Regions from separate parts of the Paenibacillus xylanilyticus genome, predicted to be linked through region 1. Evidence: riboswitches for the same ligand, from Rfam matches in the RefSeq annotation. Region 1 holds a riboswitch; the other holds the start of a gene.

Region 1 (5,629 bases):
TCTCCAACCTTTGGTGCAGGAAAGGCATTAACGGGTGTGATATAGAAGTCGTATCGCTCGAATAGTGTAGACATCTGCGCTGCAGCCACGTCCCATTCGGCAAGACTGTGAACGAATTCCGCGGCCGATACCTTTTTGCCTGCCTCAGCCAGCACCCAAGATTCAATTTCCATATCGCTCGATGTCAAAGATCGGCCCATCGCATGCTCCATGGAGGCGATCATTGCCGCCATTTCACCGCTGTTCATCATATAATAGTTCTCCATCAACCGAACACCGTTGACCGGACTCAATTTTTCCTCCACGTGATGACCTTGTTCCTCCAGCCACCGAACCAGCTTGTACACTGCTTCCTTCGCATCCTCGCTAACAGGGGTACCTACCGGCGAATCCGTGGTATATGCGATCTTCAGTTTGCGTTGGTGCGGATAGCTCATATCGGCCAAGTAACTGCCCGGAAAGAGCGGGGCATGAAACGCGGCTTCAGGCTGAATGACCTGCAGGGTATCCAGTAAGGCGGCACTGTCTCGCACAGTCCGGGATAGTGCGAAGTCGATGGATGCACCTTGCCATTGCCGACCAACCCCTGGTCCAACAGGAGTCCGTCCCCGAGTAGGTTTTAGTCCGAATAGTCCACTGAAGGAGGCTGGAATGCGGATCGAACCACCGCCATCACTGGCTCCGGCCATGGGTACGATTCCCGAAGCAACGGCTGCAGCTGCACCTCCGCTTGAACCCCCTGGTGAATGATTCGTATTCCATGGATTGCGACTCGGACCATGTAGACGTGGCTCAGTAATGTTTTTAAGGCCAAATTCAGGTGTGTTCGTATGCCCAATAATAACGAAGCCTGCATCCCGGAGTCTGGATACAAAGTTAGAATTGCGCAAAGCCCAATGATCCTTCAGAAGACGGGAACCGGAAGTCAGAATTTCCCCCTCCAGCGATTGCGAGATGTCTTTGAGGAGCAATGGAACACCTGCAAAAGGCTGTTCACCAGGACGAACATAGCCGGCTTCCTCGCGTGCGCGTGTTTCATATGTACGAATGACCGCATTAAGCTGCGGATTAACTTCTTCTAGGCGAGCATAAGCCGCTTCCAGCAACTCAACGGGGGAAACTTCCCGTGAGCGAACCAGTTCAGCCAGACCTATGGCATCATAGGACGTATATGAAAATGAAGACATGACGATCGTTCCTCTCCGAATATATGAAATAGTATTAATACCTGTCCATATGTCATCGTACCACTGGAATTATAAAAAGACAAAAGGCACTGCCGATCCAGAAGGATGTGCAGTGCCTTTATGATATAAATAAGATCTTTATTACTCTGTCCGAAGCCTAGGCGCTGCGTCTGCAGCTGTGCCAGATCGTTCCTGCTGTTTGGATATAGCGAACAAAGCAATCCAGATGAGAATGAATCCAAGCAGCTGCTCCCATGTGATGAGTGTCCGGAATGCAATCCAGTTCACAAGCACACCTGCCATGGGGAAGCTCAGCTCAGCCAATGTGGCCACGGAAGCTTTGGTGGACGAGAGACCTTTATAGTATAACAATAGACTCAGTAAACCTGGCAATAGCGCCTGCCCCAGAATGTTGAGCGCAACCGCTGCCTGTTCTCCAGCGCCGGATGGCAAGGTCCACGCTGCACCCTCGTTCCAGGTCATGAAGATCAGCAAGGGCAGAGCTACGACGAAGCGGAGGGAGGTGACCGTCTCATAACGGGTTTGCCCCAGCATCAGTCGGCCCATCACCGTAGAGCCGCCCCATAAGGCAGCAGCGCCAAGTGACAACAGGCTGCCCGCATGAATCCAGTTGTTCCAGTTTCCAAGCGGAAGTGTAAACCCGAATGTAAGCAGATAAGTTCCGATAAGAGCAACAACGAATAACCAGCCGAAGCGGCGCGGCAGTGTTTCCTTCAATAAGAACTTCGCTAAAACAATCGCGAAGATGGGCTGCATTTTTTGCAGCAACAAAACGGTATTCGGATCATTGTGTGTCAGTGCAAGCGTGAATAATACGGTTGCCAGTGCAGAGCCGCCCCATGAGATAAAGATAACGGCGATCCAGTGACGGGCTCGCAATTGTTTCAGGTCGGCGCGGAATTTCCATAAGACGGGTATAGCGACTAAGCTCACGATAATATGTTCCACCAGTACAATTTGAGTAGAGGTCATCGTTTGCAGCAAAATGATGCGGAACAATGGATCTACGCCCCATAGGGCTGCACCGAGAACAACGAGCCAAAATCCGGTATTGCTTCGTTCCTTGCGATAAACGGTTGATGCATGCTGTGTCTTTTCCATATTCAGGACTCCTTCGTCAGAACACGGAATCTTCAGTTGGCAAAATCGACAAAAGCCCCCGTTTTGGCATACACCAAATAAACGGGGGCTCATCCATGAACATATCGTCAGGAAAGAAACCTTCCCATAGGCGGTATGTCATGTGTTGATCTTCTCTCATCCGGACTGTACCGTCGGCCTTGGAGTCACACCAAGTCAGTCGCTGTTGTCCTAAGCAGTCAACAGCGAGTCGCGGGCTGGTTCCGATTGGAACATCACCGCCGGTTGGGAATTGCACCCTACCCCGAAGATCCTATTCAATTTATAGGTTATAGTACAAGTTGTAACATTAATAAGTTCATCTTATTCCTGTAAGCGCTAGCAGTTCAAGCATTTTTTTAGAAAATGATGTTCCAGCTTCCTTGCTGCCTGCGCAGAAGCACAATCTGACCCGCGTGATAAGCGTCGTGAAGAACCCAGCGGGCAAGCGTTTGAGCCCAGTTTTGTTCGGAATCCAAATAGGCTTCTTCAAGTCTGGAATCCTGCAACGTAACCAGGTTATTGTGCAACTGGTCTGCCAGTTCAGTAGTTCGCTCCACAAGTTGGCTCCAGCCAACTTGGTCCAAGGGGTCACCAGGACTGCCAAACGTAGCTTCATTCGATTCGGCAGCGGGTACAGGTGGAGCTTGACCTTGAAGACGCTTTAAAATCCGCTCGTTGTAATAATACATATGATTGACCAGCTGCCATATGCTCAGTCCTCCTGAAGGAGGGATCCAAGCTGCCTGCTCTGAGGTCAGCCCTTCAAGTGCCTTCGACAATGGGACAATCCAGTTACATTGATCCCAGGTATCTTCTTTTTGAATAATCAACACATCTAATGCAGTTGTTACAGACGTCATCTTTAAAGTTCATTCCTCTCTAGTGGAACTCATCTCATGACTTGCGTCTTCATGCTTGTAACTAGCTAATATAGTTTGAAATGGTTACAATTAATATAACACAATCCAAAAGAAAGTAACCATCTTTTTTCGATTTAGATAGTTACAGTAGCGGAGGTTTAGATGGATAGGTTATGGACAGATTTTGTGAATAGCGACTATCATGATTGGCGCGGCGGGGATCGATCTGAAGATAGACTGGGAAAAGCAAGCTGGCAGCAGGATTTCTTGAATCGTTGGCAATTAGAAGCACAAGTGCCGGCATCGACTGAAGAAGAATCCACCATGAGAAGCTTTAGAGATGAGTTACAGTCTTTGGCTATCCGTTTGTCAGCGGGAACGACCCTAACGGAGAAGGATCAGGCATGGTTAAATGACTTTATGCGAAGTGGTGGGGTGATCAGACAACTAATCTCACAGGAGCAAGGACTGGATGTTAAGCTGGTTCCCATCCATGCACATTGGTTTCAGGTGATGGCCGAGGTCGCTGCTGACTTTGCCATGACACTGGTGGAGGGCGAAGGAAAGAGAATTCGATGCTGTGACAACCCGGACTGCCGCTGGGTCTTCTATGATGATACTCGCAGTAGAACACAGAAATATTGCGATGATAAAATGTGCGGCAATCTAATGAAGGTGAGACGTTTTCGAGCGAAACGTAAGCTGGAATCCAGCGGAGAAAAGAATGAAGTTTAAAAATTTAAGAGCAGTCATCACCATAGATAGTAGGTTTGGTGCTCATAATTGATAAACATTAACAATCGGTATATAATGGTTATGTACTAGCGAAAGTATAGTCGCAAATCATATGTAAGGACAAGCAATGCGAATCAGATCATTTTACAAACCATTACGATTGGAGAGGTGTCTCATGGGGACAGGTTATCTATTGAAAAACGGTTGTGTATTATCGATGGATGCTCGTATTGGACAGTTTAACAGGGCAGATGTACTTATTCAGGATTCTTTGATTGCAGCCGTTCAACCGAATATCGAGGTGTCCGATGCAGATGTTGTGGTGATCGACGCATCAGACATGATTGTCATGCCTGGATTGGTGGATACACACCGGCATATGTGGGAATCTCTTGTGAAAACAGCTGGAACGAACTGGTAGCTGCCCGTGTATTTGCAAAATCTGTACTATGGTGCCATGGGAAGCAAGCTTCGACCACAGGACAGCTACATTGCCAATCTCCTGGGTTCTTTGGAAGCGCTTAACGCGGGGGTGACGACGGTACTTGATTGGAGCATGCCATATTCACCTGATCATACCGATGGACTTATTCGTGGGCTGCAGGATGCAGGGATCCGGGCTGTCTTTGCTCACGGTGTTCCAGGGGAAACCGCCTATTGGAATCGGGAAAGTACCCTTTCATACCCGGAGAATATCAGAGGGGTGAAGGAGCGTTATTTCTCCTCTCGTGACCAATTGGTCACGTATGGACTAGCGATTCGCGGCCCAGAGTTTAGCCACTGGGATACGACGGTGCAGGACATTCAGCTCGCAGAAGAACTGGACGCAATTTGTTCCATGCATGTCGGGTTTGGCAGCTGGGGATCAGCTGACCGTTCCATTAGCCGAATGTACGAGGCAGGACTGCTTACCCCGCGAATTAATGTCGTTCACGGCAATACGATGGGCATGGATGAATTCAAAATGCTGGCAGACACGGGAGCCTCTTTGTCAGTTACGCCTGAAGTAGAGATGATGATGGGTCATGGCTATCCGGCTACAGGATATTTTCTCGAACATGGTGGCACGCCAACGCTTGGTGTGGACGTGGTGACTTCGACAGGTGGAGATATGTTTTCACAGATGAAATTTGCGCTGCAAGCTGAGCGTTCCAGAACAAACGAGTTATTGCTTGCGCAGGGTGAAATGCCGGGAGAGCTGAGTTTGCAAGCGAGTCAGGTACTGCGATTTGCAACTTCGGCCGGTGCACAGGCTTTAGGGCTCGAGCGAAAAACAGGCTCAGTCATACCGGGAAAAGAAGCGGATTTAATTATGATTCGTACAACGGACCTGAATTTGTTCCCCGTTCACGATCCAATCGGTGCTGTTGTGCAATTCGCCAATCCATCCAATGTGGACACGGTCTTTGTTGCAGGAAAACTTGTGAAGCGAAATGGTAAGCTGCTGCATGTGAACCTGGACGACATTCGAAGCAAAGCGATGGAAAGTAAGGAATATTTATTAACCCAGTATCGATTGTCTGATGCGGATCGGATTGTATTTTCTTAAAGAATCTGCAGAAGTAAAGTAAAAGAGCCGTTACATAAGCACGGCTCTTTTTTATTAAATCCATTTCGTCATATTTACAAAACCAATCGGTATTAAAGCAAGGGTTGTTGACAAATATAACGCTTTCCACTAAGATAGCCATATAAGTTAATAAT
Region 2 (5,629 bases), 1.1 Mb from region 1:
ATCCGGATGGTGAAAAGCGAAAAAGTAAAAAACACAAATGATCTGCCTAAAAATCCATTCTTCTCGCTGACGAATTTGATATACTGGTGTAAAATCATTGGAATAGAAGAAGCTGTTCCAGTATATAAAAAGTGAGGAATGCTGATTATGTATTTACATGGTACAAGTAAAATAAATGCTCAAGGCCATCTGGAAATTGGCGGAGTAGATGCAACGGACTTGAAAGAACAATTTGGAACACCACTGTATGTTGTGGACGAGCAATTGGTTCGCGATCGCTGCAGAGAATACATGGATGCATTCCGTGCTTCTGGACTTGGTTTCCAAGTTGCATATGCAAGCAAAGCTTTTTGCGTTATGGCGATGTGTGCTCTCGCTGCGGAAGAAGGGCTCTCCCTGGATGTGGTTTCGGACGGTGAACTGTTTACAGCACTGCAAGCAGGATTCCCTGCTGAACGCATTCATTTCCACGGCAATAACAAAACATTGGAAGAGATTGAAATGGCACTTGATGCCGAGATCGGCTGCTTCGTTGTGGATAACTTCAACGAATTGCACTTGCTGCAGGCTGTAGCTGCAGAGAAAAATCGTCAAGTGAACATCCTGCTTCGCGTGACGCCTGGTGTTGAAGCGCATACGCATGAATATATCTCCACTGGTCAAACAGATTCAAAATTCGGATTTGATATCGGTAACGGAACAGCATTTGAAGCGATTGAGCTGGCTTCCAAACAGTCCAACCTCGTATTGCTGGGTGTTCACTCCCACATCGGTTCTCAAATCTTTGAGGTGGAAGGCTTCCAAATGGCGATTCAACGTGTAGCTGAATTCGCTGCAAGCGTATATGAGCGTATCAACGTAGCGTTCAAAGTGGTTAACCTGGGCGGTGGATTCGGTATCCGCTATACAGAAGGGGATACTCCACTTGAAGTCGCACAATACGTTAAAGCCATCACAGATGCTGTCAAAAATCACTTTGCCCAAATTGGATATGACGTTCCGGAAATCTGGGTTGAACCAGGCCGCAGTATCGTTGGTGAAGCAGGTACAACGCTGTATACCGTTGGTACGAGCAAAGACATCCCTGGTGTACGCAAATATGTCGCAGTGGATGGCGGCATGACGGACAACCCGCGTCCGGCGCTGTATGAATCCAAATATGAAGCTGTACTTGCCAACCGTGCAAATGAGTCGGCTCAAGAGACCGTATCGATTGCCGGTAAATGCTGCGAGAGCGGCGACATGTTGATCTGGGATCTGGACCTGCCTAAAGTTCAGAGCGGTGATTTGCTTGCCGTTGCCTGCACAGGTGCGTACAACTACTCCATGGCTAGCAACTATAATCGGATTCGTCGTCCGGCAGTTGTGTTTGTCAAAGACGGCCAAGGTGATGTGGTTGTACGTCGTGAAACGTATCAGGACATCATTCAGAATGACCTCGTGCCTGAGCGTATCGCTAAACAGCCTGTAACCCGTTAATGTTAAGAAATACGAAATAGTAAAAAAGACAAAAAGGAACATTCCTTTTTGTCTTTTTTTTGCCTTTAAACCCAACATTGCAGAAAAAAATTGAGGTTTATTTTGCGGTTGGACTCATTTCGGTGTACACTAAGAAAAGTGCTATAGAGCTTGGCCCAGGGTCATGCAGAATGGCACCACTAACGATGGTCAATACGAAAGGAGTCATTTACATATGGCGAAACAAGCGAAAATCAAAATGGCAAACGGCGGAGAAGTTCTAATCGACCTGTTCGATCAAGAAGCTCCAAACACAGTGGCAAACTTTGAGAAACTGGCTAACTCCGGCTTCTACAACGGTCTTGTGTTCCACCGCGTAATTCCAGGCTTCGTTGCACAAGGCGGTTGCCCTAACGGAACGGGTGCAGGTGGCCCAGGATACACAATCAACTGTGAGATCAATCCTAACAAACATGAGCGCGGAACACTTGCAATGGCACACGCAGGCCGCAACACAGGTGGAAGCCAGTTCTACATCTGCTACCAGCCACAGCCGCATCTGGATGGACAACATACCGTATTTGGTAAAGTAACCAAAGGTATGGAGTTCGTAGATGCTTTCGAAGGTCGCGACAAAATGGAAACTGTTGAAGTTGTAGAAGTTTAATCGTTATCCTTAGTGATAATAATGACCGTTTCGTTGATAAGACGAAGCGGTTTTTTTATATCCTTTTGCTTATTAAAAGTTAGTATGTGACAAAAAGGAACAAAAAACAATTGATTTTTCGGCGTTAAAGTGCTAACATCCAATTAATAACGAAAGCGATCCTTCAGGGCAGGGTGCAATTCCCTACCGGCGGTGATGCACCTGTGTGAGGATATCTATCCAGCACTGTTGCAAAGTCCGTGACCTGTCTGCCTGTGGCAGATGGCTGATCTGGTGTAATTCCAGAACCGACAGTATAGTCTGGATGGGAGAAGGAGAGGGTGCAGCCTTAATTGGACTGCATTCCGCAGATGCGTTGCTGCACAGCAGACGATGTTTATTTCTGTGCAGGGAAAGTCGGTTATCCGGCAGTTTCCATACATATGCCACATCATAGAAGCTCTTTACCTGTAATTGTGTTCTTTAGGTATGTGTTTGCTTTCACTTGCCTGAAATGGAACTATGGCGGAGTGCTGTTGGCAATCGTATCAACGACATCCTGCTGGTGACACATGTCTCTCATCATCCCTACCCGAACGATTGTTCGAGTGGGGATTTTTTATTTGGATATGGTATAACCGCCTCTCTGCTCGATGGGAGGCCTATAATTTAAGATTCTAACCGTGGGGTGACCGGACTTGGAAATGATCAATGATGAATTTTATATGGGGCTTGCGTTGGATATGGCAGAACGTGCACAGGGGCAAACGGGGATTAACCCTGTCGTCGGATGTGTTGTTGTAAAAGAAGGCCGGGTTGTAGGTCTGGGAAGTCATCTCAAGCGGGGTACGGGCCATGCGGAGGTACACGCGTTGAATATGGCTGGCAGCGATGCTGAGGGCAGTACGGTCTATGTTACGCTGGAGCCTTGCAGCCACTATGGCAAGACGCCGCCATGCAGCGAACGTTTGATTCACGAGAAAGTGAAGCGTGTCGTGGTGTGTTGTGAGGATCCAAATCCGCAGGTATCCGGCAGAGGAATCAGTATGCTGCGTCAACAAGGCATTGAGGTTGAAGTTGGCATTCTGCGTGAGCGCGGAAGACGTCTGAATGAAAAATTCATTAAGTACATTACCACCGGTTTGCCGTTTGTCACCTTAAAAACGGCATCCACGCTGGATGGTAAAATTGCAACCCGCAGTGGAGACAGCAAATGGATCTCCAACGAACCCGCACGGGAAATCGTACATGCACTCCGCCATCGTCATCAGGGCATCATGGTTGGTGTGGATACGGTTATTGCAGACAATCCGGAGCTTACCACCCGCCTTCAAGTGGAAGGGATCAGTCCTGTGCGAATTGTTGTCGATTCGAAGCTGCGTCTCCCGGTTGGAGCCAAGATGGTCAAGGATGGACTCGCACCGACATGGGTACTTACAACCGATGAGGCGAGCCCTGAGGCGGCCGAACGTCTGGAAGCCTACGGTGTAGAAATTATCCGCTGTGGTCCCGGGCCACGTGTGGATCTGCTGAGTGCGCTTAGCAAGCTGGGAGAACGGGAAATCGGCTCCATCCTGCTTGAAGGCGGAGGTACGTTGAATGGTGCCATGCTGGAAGCCAAGTTGGTCGATCGGCTGTTGATGTTTATCGCTCCAAAGATTGTGGGCGGATACGACACACCGGGAAGCTTCCGATTTGAAGGAGTGGAGCGCATGAGTCAGGCCATTCAATTGAATCAGCTGGAAATTGAGCAAGTTGGAGATAATATCAGTATTGGTGGAATCCCTGTCTGGCCTGAATAACGGACCGAATGAGCAAGGCAAGATATAAGCATAAGGAGGCGGCAGCATGTTTACCGGTTTGGTGGAAGAGGTCGGTCAGATTCGGCGTATCGGTCGAAAAGGCGAAGCATTGGTCCTGAATATCGGAGCTTCCGCCATCATGGACGATCTGAAGATTGGTGACAGTGTATCTGTAAACGGAGTATGTCTTACGGCAACGACGCTGGAAAGCGGAGGATTTACCGCAGATGTCATGCCTGAAACCTACCGTCATACTAATCTGAGTCAGCTGCAATCAGGCAGTAAAGTGAACCTGGAACGGGCGATGCAGTCGGGTGGGCGTTTTGGTGGACACATCGTACAAGGACACGTGGATGGTACGGGAGTCATTGGCGGGATCACACGTGATCAGAATGCGGTTGTTTTTGAGATCAAACCTGACGACCACGAACTGTTCAAATATTTGATTCCAAAGGGCTCGGTAACCCTCGATGGCATTAGTCTCACTGTGGTGAAGACAACAGAAGCCTCGTTTACCGTATCCATTATTCCTCATACTATTGGAGAAACGGTGCTTCAGGTGAAAAAGCCGGGGGATACCATCAACATTGAATGTGACATTTTGGGGAAATATGTGGACCACCTGCTCCATTACGGCAAAGGGCATCCCGAAACGGGGGCTGGCAAACCGAAAAGCATCAGTGAAGAGTTTTTGGCCAACCATGGCTTTGCATAAGGAACATAACCATTACAAAGAGAGACTGGAGGGGAACTTATGTCAGATCAATCCATACTAGATCCCATAGAGGAAGCGATATACGATTTGATGCGCGGCAAACCCGTCATTGTTGTGGATGATGAGGATCGGGAGAATGAAGGGGACTTTATCGCGCTGGCAGAGAAGGCTACTCCTGAAGTCATCAACTTCATGATTACCGAGGGCAGAGGCCTGGTCTGTGTTCCCATTACGCAGCAGCGTGCGGATGAGCTCAACCTGAAGCCGATGGTTCAGCAAAATACGGACTTCCATGGAACGGCATTTACAGTTTCCGTGGATCACAAGGATACAACAACAGGCATATCTGCACATGAACGATCCATTACGGTGAAGGGTCTAATTGATCCGGAAGCCAAAAGTAGTGATTTCCGTAAACCGGGGCATATGTTCCCGCTCATTGCCAAAGACGGAGGCGTGCTCCGCCGCGCCGGCCACACGGAAGCTGCTGTTGATCTGGCCATCATGTGCGGTTCCTATCCGGCTGGTGTGATCTGTGAGGTCATCAAAGAAGATGGCACGATGGCGAGACTGCCTGATCTGCAGGAGATTGCCCGCAAGCATGACCTGAAGCTGATTAGTATTCAGGACATGATTCGTTACCGTAATGAGAAGGAACAGCTGGTTCAACGCGAAGTGGCTGTCCGCATGCCTACGGATTTTGGCGAGTTTCAAGCAGTAGCCTATACGAATGCAGTGGACAATAAAGAGCATGTAGCATTGGTAAAAGGTGAAATCGACTCTTCCAAGCCCGTATTGGTTCGTGTTCACTCCGAATGTCTTACAGGCGACGTATTCCACTCTCATCGCTGTGACTGTGGACCACAATTCGATGCAGCACTCAAACAGATTAATGATGAAGGCAACGGCGTTCTGCTGTATATGAGACAGGAAGGCAGAGGCATTGGACTGATTAACAAGCTCAAAGCCTACAAGCTGCAGGAGGAAGGGCTGGACACCGTAGATGCC

Evidence for each region. A riboswitch is a leader RNA that binds a small molecule or an ion and turns the genes downstream of it on or off. The one in region 1 is predicted to bind FMN.
Region 2: linked by a shared signal. The riboswitch ahead of ribD (bifunctional diaminohydroxyphosphoribosylaminopyrimidine deaminase/5-amino-6-(5-phosphoribosylamino)uracil reductase RibD) and the one ahead of F4V51_RS14300 (DMT family transporter) in region 1 are both predicted to bind FMN.

The regions. Positions count from the first base shown of each region.
Region 1 covers NZ_CP044310.1:3,188,327-3,193,955, forward strand. The annotation lists gene F4V51_RS14295 (amidase) at 1-1,187, opposite strand, end outside; gene F4V51_RS14300 (DMT family transporter) at 1,329-2,309, opposite strand; FMN riboswitch at 2,454-2,604, opposite strand; gene F4V51_RS14305 (DinB family protein) at 2,687-3,190, opposite strand; gene F4V51_RS14310 (CGNR zinc finger domain-containing protein) at 3,353-3,925, shown strand; partial or broken gene F4V51_RS14315 (amidohydrolase family protein) at 4,101-5,474, shown strand.
Region 2 covers NZ_CP044310.1:4,265,148-4,270,776, reverse strand. The annotation lists gene F4V51_RS18880 (spore germination protein) at 1-41, shown strand, start outside; gene lysA (diaminopimelate decarboxylase) at 148-1,479, shown strand; gene F4V51_RS18870 (peptidylprolyl isomerase) at 1,694-2,125, shown strand; FMN riboswitch at 2,281-2,445, shown strand; gene ribD (bifunctional diaminohydroxyphosphoribosylaminopyrimidine deaminase/5-amino-6-(5-phosphoribosylamino)uracil reductase RibD) at 2,803-3,906, shown strand; gene ribE (riboflavin synthase) at 3,953-4,621, shown strand; gene F4V51_RS18855 (bifunctional 3,4-dihydroxy-2-butanone-4-phosphate synthase/GTP cyclohydrolase II) at 4,661-5,629, shown strand, end outside.